Regions from separate parts of the Corynebacterium sp. 335C genome, predicted to be linked through region 2. Evidence: predicted binding sites of a transcription regulator. Region 2 holds the regulator's gene; the other holds the start of a gene.
What was found. The regulator LexA, encoded in region 2, represses DNA repair genes until DNA is damaged. The targets are predictions, from matches to a motif close to CGAACANNTGTTCG.

Region 1 (4,639 bases), on a different contig from region 2:
AGATCGGCCCGACCACCACGCCGGAGCAGGCCGTCGCCTACGTCGAGAAGCTCGACCCGCTCAAGCAGCCCGGCCGCCTGACCCTCGTCTCCCGCATGGGCAACGACAAGGTCCGCTCCGTCCTGCCCGCCATCGTCGAGGCCGTCGAGGCCACCGACCACAAGGTCATCTGGCAGTGCGACCCGATGCACGGCAACACCTACTCCGCCTCCAACGGCTACAAGACCCGCCACTTCGACCGCATCGTCGACGAGGTCCAGGGCTTCTTCGAGGTCCACCGCGCCATCGGCTCCCACCCGGGCGGCATGCACATCGAGCTCACCGGCGAGGACGTCACCGAGTGCCTCGGCGGCGCCCAGGACATCATGGACGTCGACCTGCCGGGCCGCTACGCCTCCGCCTGCGACCCGCGCCTCAACACCCAGCAGTCGCTGGAGCTGGCGTTCCTCGTCGCGGAGATGCTGCGCAACTAGGGCGCGGCGTCGTGCGGAGCGTCGCGCGTGTTGCGTGACGACGCCACGGGCCGCGGGGCCCGCCGTCACCCGGAACCGTCCGGAGGATCGGGGTCCCCGCGGCCTTCGCCGTCCCCGGGGGCGGGCGCCTTCGGCCGGCCCGCGGCACGCCGCCTGACGACGGCGCCCGGCGCCATCCGCCCGTGCGGATGCGCGTTCGGCCGGACCCGCCGCTCGGGGTCGACGTCGCGCGGCGGCGTCCACCGCACCTTCCCGCCGTCGGCGGCGGGGTCGGGGGAGCGGGTGCTCCACCAGAAGCGCGGATCCGTCCGCGCGTCGTCGACGAGCCCGTGGACGCGCCTGTCGACGAGCGTGAGGTTGCCGATGTCGGTGCCGCCGCCCGAGCCCCACGCGTCGACGTGGTGGACGTCGCACCAGGCGGGCGGGGCGTCGGTGCCGGGCGCGGTCGACATGCCCTCCTCCGCGCCGAGCGCGAGGTACTGGGCGAGGGAGGCGGTGCGGCGGGCGCGGCCGAACCACATCGTCTGGCCGCGCAGGTCGAGCACCGACAGGAACACCTGCGACGCCGACGCCCGGCGCAGCGCCTGCTCCACGCTGATGGTCGTGCCGACGTCCGTCACCGCCACCCCGGCCCTCGCCGCGAGCTCGTCGACGCCCATGTACGCGACGATGGTGCCCGCCCCGCGACCCGGGCGCAGGGGAGCGGAGGGCAGCGGCCGGGGAGGGGCGTCGTCGCGTGGGACGGTGCGGCCGGCGGTGCCTGCGCTCGCGTTCGCGTCCGCTTCCTCGGTCTCCTCCGCGGCCGCGGCCCGCGCGGCGGCCTCCGCGGCCTCCTGCGCCGCCTCCGCCTCCGCGATGACGCCCGCCTGCCGCGCCGGCGCGTACCCGGCGGCGACGGCGGCCTCCAGCGCGTCGTAGCGCCGCTGCCCGGCCGACCGCCCGTCGGCGGCGGGGTCGGAGCCCTCGGGCAGGAGGCCGCCCGGCCGGGCGTGGTCCGCCCACAGCCGCAGCAGCACGGCGGCGAACTCCGGGGTGACGCGCCCGCGCAGGTTCCGCATGTTGTCGGCGTCGGGCTGCGACAGGTGCATGTCCCGCCTTCGCGCCCGGTCGTCGTCGGTGTACGGGTCGTCGAGGCCCAGCAGCGTCCGCAGCATCTGGCCGAGCGCCCTGAGGTCGTCGACCTCCACGACGTCGAGGATGGCTGCGATGTGCGGGTCGGCGACGCGGACGACGTCCTCCGCCTTCTCCGGCAGCTTCTCCAGCTCCCTGTCGATGATCTCCAGGGCGTCCGCGCCGACGACGCCGTCGGCGACCTTCGCCCGCACCTCCGGCAGCAGGTTGCGCGCCTCGCGGTCGCGGTGGGCCGGCACCGTCTCCTCGTCCTGCAGCCGGACCGCGGCCCGCACCCGCCGCCGCGCCTCCGCGCGGGAGATGTGCGCGTGGCGGGCGAGGTCCGCGATGTGCCGCGGCTTGCCGCCGACGACGCCCCCGGCGCCCTCCGCAGCCAGGTAGGCGGCGTCGACCAGCGCCATCCGCGCCCGCGCCCGCTCGAGCTGCCGGTACAGGCCGCGCCGCGACTCCCGGTCCAGCAGATCCCAGGCGCCCTCCATGACGTCGACGGCGCGGGCGAAGTCCTCGACGGCCGTGCGCAGCTCGTCGCCGCACGCCGCGGGCTCCCCGCGCATCGCGTCGCCGCCGGTTCCCCCGTCATCCGCCATGGACGTCACCCCCTCGTCCCCGTGATACCCCGAACATTAGTTCATGCGTTCGAAAGGGGGAAGGGTGTGATGGTGAACATCAGGTGAAATGGCGGATAATGTCGAAAACCCGTTCGCCCATGACCTGCGTGACGACGCCCGCCGCGTCGCCCGGGGCGTCGTCACGCGCGGTCCGCGTGAACCGCGGACCCGCACCCCGCGCGCGATGCGCGCGGCGCGCCTACAGCGTGCGGACCTCCACGACGTCGTCCTCCTTCGCGCTCGCGCCCGGCCGCGGCGACTGCGTGATGACTAGGTCGCCGCCGTTCGCGCCGCCCGGTGTCGAGATGCGCAGCCCGCGCGCCTCCGCCTCGCGGCGGGCGTCGTCGACGGTGCGGCCGATGAGCATCGGCACCTCGACCGTCTCGGAGACGTAGACCGTCACGCCGGGGGAGTCGGGGTCGACGACCTCGCCGGCCTTCGGCGACGTCCGCTCGACCTGGCCCGACGGGCGCGACGACGAGTCGTCGACCGTGACCTCCTTGACGGCCAGGCCCGCCTCGCGCAGCGCCCGCTCGGCCTCCTCGCGGGTCTTTCCCGCGAGGTTCGGCACCTCGATGCCGTTGTTGACGGTGAGCGCGACGGCCGACCCCTTCTCGACGTCCGTGCCCTCCTTCGGGTCGACGGCGATGACCTCGTCCGGATCGCGCGACTTGTCGAACTTCTCCTCGACCGACCCGACGGACAGGCCCGCCCGCTCCAGCGCCTTCTCCGCGTCGGCGCGCGACAGCCCGACGACGTCCGGCACCGCCACCGGCGCCGGGCCCTTCGACAGGTGCACCGTCACGGCGGAGCCGGTGCGCACGCTGGTGCCGGCGGCGGGGTCGACCTCGGCGACCTTCCCCTCGGGCACGTCGTCGGAGTACACCTCCTCGCCCCGCTTCTCCGTCAGCGTCCGCTCCTTCAGCAGCTGCGCGTACCGCGCGGGGTCCGCGCCGGAGGGGACGTCCGGCACGGTCGGCCTGCCCAGCGATACCAGCACCGTGACGACCTCGCCGCGCACCACGCGGCTGCCGCCCTCCGGCTCCGTGCCCGCGACGCGCTGCGCCGGCACCTCGTCGTCGTACACGTCCCGCGACGCCGGCTCGAAGCCCGCCTCCCGGACCGTGTGCGTCGCCTGGTTCGGCGACATCCCGGTCAGCGTCGGCACCTCGCCGTAGCGGCCGGAACCCAGCCACCAGGCGCCCAGCGCCACCGCGAGCGTCGCGACGAGCGCCACGATCAGCCAGATCGCGCACCCCGTCCGCGTCCGCTCCCGGCCGCCGGCCTTCGCGGGCCGCGCGGCGCCGCGGTCGTCGGGATCGCCGTAGCCGTCATAGTCGTCCGGCCGGTCGCCGGCGCCCGGCCCGTCGAACAGGTCGTCGTATCCGTCGTCGCGGGCGGCGGCGGGCACCGGCGCGTCGAACCGCGTCTCCGACCCGCCGTCCGGCCCGGAGTGCGGGCCGAACAGGCCCGGCTCCGGGACGCGGCCGAGCACCGCGGTGCCCTGCTCGTCGTCCGGCTCCGGCACGTTCGACCACGCCCGGCCGTCGCGGCGCTCCGCGAGCGTGTCGCGGTCGCCTCCGCCGGCGTTCGGTTCGTCGTCCAGCCCGTCGCCCAGCGCGAACGGGTCTCGGTCGGCGCCGTCGTCGCCGGACTCACCGGAGCCCGCGCCCGCGGCGACCGCGAACCCGGCCGCGCCGGCCGCGCCCGCGAGCCCCGCGGCCCCCGCCACGCCCGCGAAGCCGCCGCCCGCGCCCGTTCCGTCGTCACGCGTCCGCGCCTCCTCCGCGGCGCGGTGGGCGGCGGAGTCGGCGGGCGCGGGCACCGTGAAGTCGGGCAGGCCGAGCGCGTCGGCGGCGGCCTCGAGGTCGGCGGCGAACTCGGCGGCGTCGGCGTAGCGGTCCTCCGGCCGGCGGGCGCAGGCCCGCGCGACGAGGGCGTCGAACTCCGGCGGGACGCCGTCGATGGCCTCCGACGGGTCGGGGACGTCGGACTCCAGCCGCGCCAGGGCGACGGCGAGCGACGTGTCGCCGCGGAACGGGGTGCGGCCGGTGAACATCTCGTACAGCAGCACGCCGGCGGAGTACACGTCGGAGGCGGGCCCCGCCTCGTGGCCGCGGACCTGCTCGGGGGACAGGTAGGCGACGGTGCCGACGATGACCGACGCCGACGTCACCGACGCGTCGGCGGCGGCGCGCACGAGCCCGAAGTCGGCGAGCTTGACCTGCCCGGCGTCGGAGATGAGCACGTTCTCGGGCTTGACGTCTCGGTGGACGAGCCCGCGGGAATGCGCCAGCGACAGCGCGCGCAGCACGGGCCGCAGGACGGCGGCCGCGGCGTGCGGCGGCATGGGGCCGCGCTCGCGGAGCAGCTCGCGCAGCGTGCCGCCGTCGACGAGCTCCATGATGAGGAAGACGTGCCCGGCGT
Region 2 (4,639 bases):
CGGTGTCCCCGCAGCGCATCCGCAAGGAGATCGCGAAGCTGCGCTGATGCGCCGCCCCGACGTGCGGCCGGCCCGGGCGCTCGGCGCCGGGGCCGGCCGCGGCGGACGTCAGTCGCGGCGCAGGAGGTCGATTTCCCGCTGGAAGTCGTCGGCGGATTCGAAGGACTTGTAGACGGACGCGAAGCGGAGGTAGCCGACCTCGTCGAGTTCCCGCAGCGGGTCGAGGATGGCGAGGCCGACGTCGTTCGAGTCGACCCGCGGGGTGCCCTTGGCGCGCAGAGTCTCCTCCACCTGCTGGGCGAGCTGCTTGAGCTTCGCCTCGGGCAGGTCGCGGCCCTGGCAGGCGCGGCGGACGCCGCGGACGACCTTGTCGCGCGAGAACTCCTCCACGACGCCGCCGCGCTTGACGACCATGAGGACGGAGCGCTCGAGCGTGGTGAAGCGGCGCTCGCAGTCCTCGCATTCGCGACGGCGGCGCACGGTGGTGCCGCCGTCGACCAGACGCGAGTCGACGACCCGCGTCCGGTCGTGGTGGCAGAAGGGGCAGTGCACGGAACCGAGACTACCGCCCCCGCGGGGCCTAGCCCGCGGCCGGGGCGACGACGGCGGCGGCCGGCACGGCCTCCACCGACAGCGCCGGCTCCTCCCCGCCCGCGGCCCACACGAGGCCGAGGCCGCAGAAGACGCCGATGCCCGCGGCCGCGGCGACGGAGCGGAGGGAGCGGCGGATGCCCGCGACGGGGCGGGCCGCCGCCGGCATGCCCGCGGACACGCGCAGCGCCGGGCGGGGCGCCGCGCCACGGCCGGCGATCGGGCGGCCGGCGGGGCGCTCCGCCGGACGGACGGAGCGTCGGGGCGCGTTCGAACGGATGGACGCGTCGCCCGCCCTCGCCCCGGGCGGCCTGGTGGAGGTTCCGGCGCGCCCGCGGGCGCGGTCGGCCCGTCGAACGTCCCGTCGAACGCGGGCCGACGGGGCATCCCCGTTCGAACGGGTTCCCGCGGTACGGTGGGAGTAGGCGGGGACGTGTCCCGCGGGCGCGTCGAGGCGCGTCGCGATGGCGCGGACCGCGCCGTCGTTCCAGGTGGACGAGGTGGGCCGTGCGCCGTTCACGGTCGAGGTCATGATGGTCTCCTTCATGGTCGCCGCCGCCGCATCCCGGGCGTCCCCTGACCGGGATTCGAACGAACGGCTGTTCGAACGTCGTTGCTACGTTCGATTTATAGCACCCCGCCCCGACATCGTCCATATGTTCGGGGGGATTTTTTCGAACGGATGTACCCATCTTCGAACGGGGATGCGGTACAGTCTCACGGGAGAGCCGACGAGACGAGACCCGGAAGGCGCGAGACGACGACCATGGCACCGAAGAAGAAGGGCGGCCGCGAGCAGCTCACCGAGCGGCAGCGGAAGATCCTGGAGTTCATCCGCAATTCCGTGATGCTGCGCGGCTACGCCCCGAGCATCCGGGAGATCGGCGACGCCGTGGAGCTGAGCTCCACCTCGTCGGTCGCCTACCAGCTCAAGGTCCTGGAGACGAAGGGCTACCTGCGGCGCGACCCGCACAAGCCGCGCGCGGTCGACGTCCGCGCGCTGCAGAACGGGCCGGAGGGCCAGGCGGAAGCGCAGGACGCGAAGGCCGCGCCCGCCCCGGCGCCGGCGGCCGATGAGGCGCCGGAGCCGGTGCCCGCGACGGTGACGCCGCTGCGCGACGACGTGCTGCCGCCGACCTACGTCCCGCTCGTCGGGGCCGTCGCGGCCGGCTCCCCCATCACCGCGGAGCAGGACGTGCAGGACACGTTCGCCATGCCGCCGGAGCTGCTGGGCCCAGGCGACGAGTTCTTCATGCTGCGCGTCCAGGGCGATTCGATGGAGGACGCGGGCATGTTCGACGGCGACTTCGTCGTCGTCCGCGCGCAGGAGACCGCGGAGCGCGGCGACATCGTCGTCGCCATGCCGGACGGGCTGGAGAGCGAGGCGACGGTGAAGGAGTGGGCCCCGGACAGCACCGGCAACTACCTGCTCCCCCACAACAGCGCCTACGAGCCGATCCCGGCCGACGACGCGATCATCCTGGGGCGCGTCGTCACGCTCCTGCGCCGCTACTGACGCACCGTGCACCGCGGGCCCCGGCCCTCCCCGTCGGGAGGGCCGGGGCCCGTCGTCGTGCGCGGTGCCGGCGTCAGAGGCCCAGCGCCTCGCGCGCGGCGGCGCGGGCGCCGTCGGCCTCCGGGGCGTCGAGGGCGGCGCGGGCGGCGGCCCGGCACTGCTCCAGCGTCACCTCCGCCAGCTGCGCGCCGACGCCCGGCAGGGCGGTCGACGCGGCCGACAGCGAGGACACGCCCATGCCGACCAGGACGCAGGCCAGGACCGGATCGGCGGCGGCCTCGCCGCACACGCCCACCGGCGTTCCCGCGTCCTTGCCGGACAGGCAGGTCATGTCGATGAGCCGGAGCACCGCCGGCTGCCACGGGTCGGTGAGGTACGCCAGGTGCGGCGACAGGCGGTCGGCGGCCATCGCGTACTGCGTGAGGTCGTTGGTGCCGATGGAGACGAAGTCCAGCTCCTTCATCAGCTCGTGGCTCATCAACGCCGCCGCGGGCACCTCGATCATCGCGCCCGGGGTGAGGCCCCGCTCCCGGCACAGGCCCGCGAACCAGCGCGCCTCCTCCAGCGTCGCGACCATCGGCGCCATGACCCACGTCGGGGCGTCGTCGCCGCGCCCGGCGGCCTCGTCGGCCTCGGCGATGGCGGTGAGCTGCCGCTCCATCAGGCCCGCCGCGGAGCGGGAGATGCGCAGGCCGCGCACGCCGAGCGCCGGGTTCTCCTCCGACTCGAGGTTCGCGAACGCCAGCGGCTTGTCGGAGCCCGCGTCCAGGGTGCGCACCACGACCTTCTTCCCGGGGAAGGTGCGCAGGACCTTCGCGTAGAGCTCCGCCTGCGCCTTGACGGTCGGCTCCGCGGCCGCGGACAGGAAGCTCAGCTCCGTGCGGAACAGGCCCACGCCCTCGGCCACGCCGCCCTCGGCGGCGACGCGGGCGGCGTTGCCGTCGCCGACGTTGGCGAGCAGCTGCACGCGGTGGCCGTCGGCGGTGGCGGCGGGGCCGCGCCAGGCGGCGATGCGCTTGGCCGCCTCCTCGGCCTCCGCTACGCGGGCGGCGGCCTCCGCCTCGTCCGGGGCGACCTCCACGACGCCGAGGGCGCCGTCGACCAGCACCCGCTCGCCCACCGGCACCTCCCGCAGCGCGGGACCGACGGCGACGATGCACGGCACCCCCAGCTGGCGGGCGATGATCGCGGTGTGCGACGTCGGCCCGCCGAGCACCGTCACCAGGGCCACGAAGACCGACGGGTCGAGCGTCGCCGTGTCGGCCGGGGCGAGATCGTCGGCAAGCAGAACCGAGGGAACGGTCGCGCCCGGCAGCCCCGGCTCCTCCAGGCCCCGCAGCTCCGCGAGCACGCGGTCGCGGATGTCCTCCAGGTCGGTCAACCGCTCCGCCATCACGCCGCCGGCGGCGCGGAACATGTCGGTGAACTTCTCGATGGCGCGGACGACGGCGACCTCCGCCGTCGCCAGGTTCTTCATCTCCTTGACCGCCGCGCGGTGCCATCCGCGGTCCAGCGTCAGCTTCGACGTCGCCAGCAGCACCTCGGCGGCGTTGCCCTCGACCTCGCCGGCGCGCGTCGCCAGGCGCTCCGACACCGCCGCGGCCGCGCCGCGGAAGCGCTCCACCTCCGCGTCCACGGCGTCGGAGGCGATCCGGTCGCCGTCGTCCGGCAGCTCCGGGCGGGGGCGGACGCGGACGGCGGGGGCGCAGGCCACGCCCGGGACCACCCCGGTGCCGGTGAGCACGGTCTTCTCCATCTTCGGCCTTCCGTTCGGCGCGCGGCCGGCCCGCGCGCGGATGCCCCAATCCTACCGAACCCGCCACCCCCGAACCCCACATCCCCATCCCCCAAACCCACATCCTCGGGCATAATCGACGGGGACGGCCTGCGGGAACAGCACGACAATCGGACATCGCCCGCCCGCGCCGCATGGCCGAACGCGGGTGAACGGGCATCCGGGCAGGGAGAACAGGATGTACGCCGAGGAACGCCGGAGGAAGATCGCGTCGCTCACCGCCGTCGAGGGGCGCGTCATGGTGGCGGAGCTGGCGAAGAACTTCGGGGTCACCGCGGAGACCATCCGCCGCGACCTCGCCCAGCTCGACGCGGAGGGCGCCGTCCACCGCGTCCACGGCGGCGCCGTCGCCGCCAAGGCCTTCCAGACCATGGAGTTCTCCGTCGAGGACCGCGAGGGCGCCCAGTCCGAGGCCAAGCGCGCGATCGCCCGCGCCGCCATCGCGCACCTGCCGGAGGCCGGCGTCGGCGTCTTCCTCGACGCCGGCACCACCACCGAGGCGCTGGCGAAGCTCATCGCCGCCAACCAGCACCCCCGCCTGTGGTCCGTCGTCACGAACTCCCTGCCCAGCGCCCTGACGCTGGCCTCGAACCCGTACGTCGAGCTGCAGCTGCTCGGCGGCTCCGTCCGCGCCGTCACCCAGGCCGTCGTCGGCGACGCCGCGCTGCGCACCCTGGCGCTCATGCGCGCCGACGTCGCGTTCATCGGCTCCAACGCCCTGACCCTCGACCACGGCC

Region 1: QQS41_RS08980 (HNH endonuclease signature motif containing protein) is a predicted target of LexA. The motif match lies at 2,294-2,307, and genes of this name have one in related genera.

Annotation. Positions count from the first base shown of each region.
Region 1 is NZ_JASTTB010000002.1:455,102-459,740, forward strand. Features, by position in the region: gene QQS41_RS08975 (class II 3-deoxy-7-phosphoheptulonate synthase) at 1-473, shown strand, start outside; gene QQS41_RS08980 (HNH endonuclease signature motif containing protein) at 539-2,191, opposite strand; gene QQS41_RS08985 (PASTA domain-containing protein) at 2,412-4,639, opposite strand, start outside.
Region 2 is NZ_JASTTB010000001.1:330,199-334,837, forward strand. Features, by position in the region: gene hrpA (ATP-dependent RNA helicase HrpA) at 1-47, shown strand, start outside; gene nrdR (transcriptional regulator NrdR) at 109-552, opposite strand; gene QQS41_RS01455 (hypothetical protein) at 581-772, opposite strand; gene lexA (transcriptional repressor LexA) at 1,358-2,107, shown strand; gene ptsP (phosphoenolpyruvate--protein phosphotransferase) at 2,181-3,863, opposite strand; gene QQS41_RS01470 (DeoR/GlpR family DNA-binding transcription regulator) at 4,081-4,639, shown strand, end outside.